Regions from separate parts of the Streptomyces tendae genome, predicted to be linked through region 2. Evidence: riboswitches for the same ligand, from Rfam matches in the RefSeq annotation. Region 2 holds a riboswitch; the other holds the start of a gene.
What was found. A riboswitch is a leader RNA that binds a small molecule or an ion and turns the genes downstream of it on or off. The one in region 2 is predicted to bind thiamine pyrophosphate.
Positions count from the first base shown of each region.

Region 1: another riboswitch for thiamine pyrophosphate. It lies ahead of thiO (glycine oxidase ThiO); the one in region 2 lies ahead of F3L20_RS07405 (thiamine ABC transporter substrate-binding protein).

Region 1 is NZ_CP043959.1:5,237,674-5,240,055, forward strand. It holds gene F3L20_RS24105 (NAD(P)/FAD-dependent oxidoreductase) at 1-927, opposite strand, end outside; TPP riboswitch at 1,080-1,191, shown strand; gene thiO (glycine oxidase ThiO) at 1,189-2,355, shown strand; gene thiS (sulfur carrier protein ThiS) at 2,352-2,382, shown strand, end outside.
Region 2 is NZ_CP043959.1:1,562,620-1,565,001, forward strand. It holds gene rlmN (23S rRNA (adenine(2503)-C(2))-methyltransferase RlmN) at 1-1,056, shown strand, start outside; TPP riboswitch at 1,081-1,186, shown strand; gene F3L20_RS07405 (thiamine ABC transporter substrate-binding protein) at 1,267-2,352, shown strand.

The sequences.
Region 1 (2,382 bases), 3.7 Mb from region 2:
CGCGGCGACCGTACGGGGGCCCTGGAGGGCGTTGTCCCAGTGGTGGACCAGCAGGCGCTCGCCGTAGCGGCCGGACGGGAAGGACGCGCAGTCGCCGACGGCGTACACGTCGGGCAGGGAGGTCGCCAGGTGCTCGTCGGCGACGACCTCACCGTGCGTGCCGAGGGCGATCCCGGAGCCGGTCAGCCAGGCCGTGGCGGGGCGGGCCCCGATGCCCACGACCACCGCGCCGGCGGGCAGCCGCGTGCCGTCGTCGAGGACCACGGCACCGGACTCGACGGCCCGTACGCGCGCGTGGGTGCGCAGCGTGACCCCGGCCTCCGCGTACCAGGCGGCCATCGGCGCGGCGACCTCGGCGGGCAGCGCCCCGATCAGCGGCCGCTCCTCGGCCTCGACGACGGTGACCGCGCAGCCGGCCTCGCGGGCCGCCGTGGCGAACTCCGCGCCGATCCAGCCGGCGCCGACCACCACGACGTCGTGCTGCGCCGCGAGCACCGGCCGCAGCCGTGCCGCGTCGTCCAGGGTGCGCAGCAGATGCACGCCGGGGACGCCCTCGGTGCCGGGCAGCCGGAGCGGTTCCGCGCCGGTGGCGAGCACCAGCACGTCGTAGGGGACGGGCCCGGCCTCGGTGTCCAGTTCGTGGTCGCCGGGGCGCAGGCCCAGCACCTCGCAGCCCAGCCGCAGCACGATGCCGAGCTCCTCGAAGTCCACGTCGAACGCGGAGCTCTCGGCCGTGCCCAGCAGCACCGCCTTCGACAACGGCGGCCGGTCGTACGGCTGGTGGGGCTCGGCCCCGATCAACGTCACCTCGCCGTCGAATCCCTGTTCCCGCAGCGCGGCCGCGGTCTGCACGCCCGCCATGCCCGCGCCCGCCACCACGACCCGCCGCGGCGCGGCCCCTCCCGGTTCCTGCGTCTGCTCGCTCACCCGCTCACCATAGACACCCGGGCCCGCCGCGCCGGACCCTCGCCGCCGCCGCACCGGACCGCCGGCACTCCTCCCCCGCGAGGGGTCCCGCCGCCTCTCGCCCGCGGGGTCCCTTACGGGTGCCGCGCGCAGCGGGCTAGGGTGGCCCGCGTACACGCACTCGCGGGAGTCCGGACGCACCGGGCTGAGAGGGAGGCTGGCGGCCTCCGACCGTACGAACCTGATCCGGGTCATGCCGGCGAAGGGAGGGGCTGGACGCCCATGTCGCCCACGCGTACCGCAGACGTCCTCGTCGTCGGGGGCGGGATCATCGGTCTGGTCACGGCCTGGCGGGCCGCGCAGACCGGGCTCGCCACGGCCGTCGTGGACCCCGAGCCGGGCGGCGGCGCCGCCCGGGTGGCCGCCGGGATGCTGGCCGCCGTCACCGAGCTGCACCACGGCGAGCAGACGCTGCTGGGCCTCAGCCTGGCCTCGGCACGCCGCTACCCGGCCTTCGCCGCCGAGCTGACCGAGTACACCGGCCAGGACCTCGGCTACCGCCGCAGCGGCACCCTCGCCGTGGCGCTGGACGCCGACGACCGCGCGCATCTGCGCGAGCTGCACGCCCTGCACCGGCGCTCCGGCCTGGACTCGCAGTGGCTGTCCGGACGGGAGTGCCGGCGCCTGGAACCGATGCTCGCGCCGGGCGTGCGCGGCGGGCTACGGGTGGACGGCGACCACCAGATCGACCCCAGACGGCTGGCGTCCGCCCTCATGACCGCCTGCGAGCGGGCCGGTGTCACCCTCCACCGCACGTGGGCCGAGCGGCTGGTCGTCGCCGGCGACCGGGCGCGCGGCGTCGTCACCGCGGCCGGTGACGAGCTGGGCGCGGGCCAGGTGGTGCTCGCCGCGGGCAGCTGGAGCGGCAGGCTGGCGGGCGTCCCGGAGGACGTGCTGCCCCCGGTGCGGCCGGTCAAGGGACAGGTGCTGCGGCTGGCGATGCCCGACCGGCCCGAGCCCTTCCTGAGCCGCACGGTGCGGGCCGTGGTGCGCGGCAGCCACGTCTACCTGGTGCCGCGCGAGAACGGCGAGCTGGTGATCGGCGCGACCAGCGAGGAAATGGGCTGGGACACCACCGTCACGGCGGGCGGCGTCTACGAGCTGCTGCGCGACGCCCACGAGCTGGTCCCCGGCATCACCGAGCTGCCGCTGACCGAGACGATCGCCGGTCTGCGCCCGGGCTCCCCCGACAACGCGCCGCTGCTCGGCCCGACGCGGCTCGCGGGACTGTTGCTGGCCACCGGCCACCACCGCAACGGCGTCCTGCTGACGCCCGTCACCGGCGACGCCATGGCACGGGCGCTGACCACCGGCGACCTGCCCCAGGAGGCCCTCCCCTTCACGCCCCGGCGCTTCGGCGCCCCTGTCCTCGCGGAGCAGCCCGTATGAACACCCGGGTCACCACCGTCACCGTCA
Region 2 (2,382 bases):
CCGCCGCGGCATCTTGCCGATCTCACGCCTGCCGAGCGCAAGGAGGCGGTTGTCGCGGTCGGTGAGAAGCCGTTCCGTGCCAAGCAGCTCTCGCAGCACTACTTCGCGCGGTACGCGCACGACCCGGAGCAGTGGACCGACATCCCCGCCGGCTCGCGCGGGAAGCTGCAGGAGGCGCTGCTTCCTGAGCTGATGACCGTCGTACGGCATCTGTCGACCGACGCGGGGACGACCCGCAAGACGCTGTGGAAGCTGTTCGACGGGACGCTCGTCGAGTCCGTGCTGATGCGGTACCCGGACCGGGTCACCATGTGTATCAGCTCCCAGGCCGGCTGCGGCATGAACTGCCCGTTCTGCGCGACCGGTCAGGCGGGGCTCGACCGGAACCTGTCGACCGCCGAGATCGTGCACCAGATCGTGGACGGGATGCGGGCGCTGCGCGACGGCGAGGTGCCCGGCGGGCCCGCGCGGCTGAGCAATATCGTGTTCATGGGCATGGGCGAGCCCCTCGCCAACTACAAGCGGGTCGTCGGCGCCATCCGCCGGCTCACCGACCCCGAGCCGGACGGTCTCGGGCTGTCGCAGCGCGGCATCACCGTGTCGACGGTCGGCCTGGTGCCGGCCATCCACCGGTTCTCCGACGAGGGCTTCAAGTGCCGCCTCGCCATCTCGCTGCACGCCCCCGACGACGAGCTGCGCGACACCCTCGTCCCCGTGAACACGCGGTGGAAGGTGCGCGAGGTGCTCGACGCCGGCTTCGAGTACGCGGCCAGGTCGGGGCGTCGGCTGTCCATCGAGTACGCCCTCATCCGGGACATCAACGACCAGGCGTGGCGAGGCGACCGCCTCGGGCGGCTCCTCAAGGGGCGGCCCGTGCACGTCAATCTCATCCCGCTCAACCCGACGCCGGGGTCCAAGTGGACCGCGTCCCGGCCCGAGGACGAGAAGGCGTTCGTCGAGGCGATCGCCGCCCACGGTGTGCCGGTGACGATCCGGGACACCCGTGGTCAGGAGATCGACGGGGCGTGTGGTCAGCTCGCCGCGAGCGAACGGTAGGGTGACCCGAGTACGTACATCTTCATATTCCGACAGGGGAGCGCCACAGCGCTGAGAGTGCGGCACCGGCCGCAGACCCTCCGAACCTGGCCCAGGTCATTCTGGGTAGGGAGATCGGTCATCACTCGAGCTGTTGCGCCCTGCCCGGGACCCCGACCAGGGGTTTTGGGCAGGGCCGCGTCTCTTCCTGGTCACTCCAGGAGGAATCAAGTGGACATCACCAAGAAGGTCATCGTCCTGGCCGTCGGGCTGGGGCTCGTCACCCTGTCCGCCTGCGGGGCGTCCGGCGACGACGGCGGCGGCAGCGGTACGAGCTCCAGGACCGTGACCCTCGTCAGTCACAACTCGTGGGCCGTCTCGAAGGACGTCGTCGCCGCCTTCGAGAAGCAGTCCGGCTACAAGCTCAAGGTCCTCGAGGACGGCGACGCGGGGCAGGCCGTGAACAAGGCCATCCTGACCAAGGACAACCCCCAGGGCGACGTCTTCTTCGGCGTCGACAACACCCTGCTGTCCCGCGCCCTCGACAACGGGCTGTTCCAGTCCTACGAGGCCAAGGGCTCCGACCAGCTCCTGCCCGAGTACCGGGTGGACGAGGACAAGCACCGGGTCACCCCGGTCGACACCGGTGACGTCTGCGTCAACTACGACAAGGCGTGGTTCCGGAAGAAGGGTCTGACCCCGCCGAAGACCCTCGACGACCTGGTCAAGCCCGCCTACAAGGACCTCCTGGTCGTGGAGAACGCCGCCACCTCCTCGCCCGGCCTCGGCTTCCTGCTCGGTACCGCCGCGCGGTACGGGGACGAGGGCTGGCAGGACTACTGGAAGAAGCTCAAGGCCAACGGCGTCAAGGTGGTCGACGGCTGGGAGCAGGCCTACAACGAGGAGTTCTCCGGCTCGGCCGGCGGCAAGCAGGCCAAGGCGGACCGGCCGCTCGTCGTCTCGTACGCCTCCTCGCCGCCCGCCGAGGTGATCTACGCCGACCCGAAGCCCGACACCGCCCCCACCGGGGTCGCGGAGGGCACCTGCTTCCGGCAGGTCGAGTACGCGGGGCTGCTGAGCAACGCCAGGAATCCCGAGGGCGGCAAGGCGCTGCTCGACTTCCTGATCGGCAAGACCTTCCAGGACGACATGCCGCTCAACATGTTCGTCTACCCGGTGCGCGAGGCCGCGCAGGTGCCCGAGGAGTTTGTGAAGTTCGGGCCGCAGGCGAAGGAACCGCAGACCATGGACCCGGCGAAGATCGCCGAGAACCGTGACCAGTGGGTCAAGTCGTGGACCTCGCTCGTACTGAAGTGAGCCCGCGCCGGCGCGGATGGTGGCGCCGGA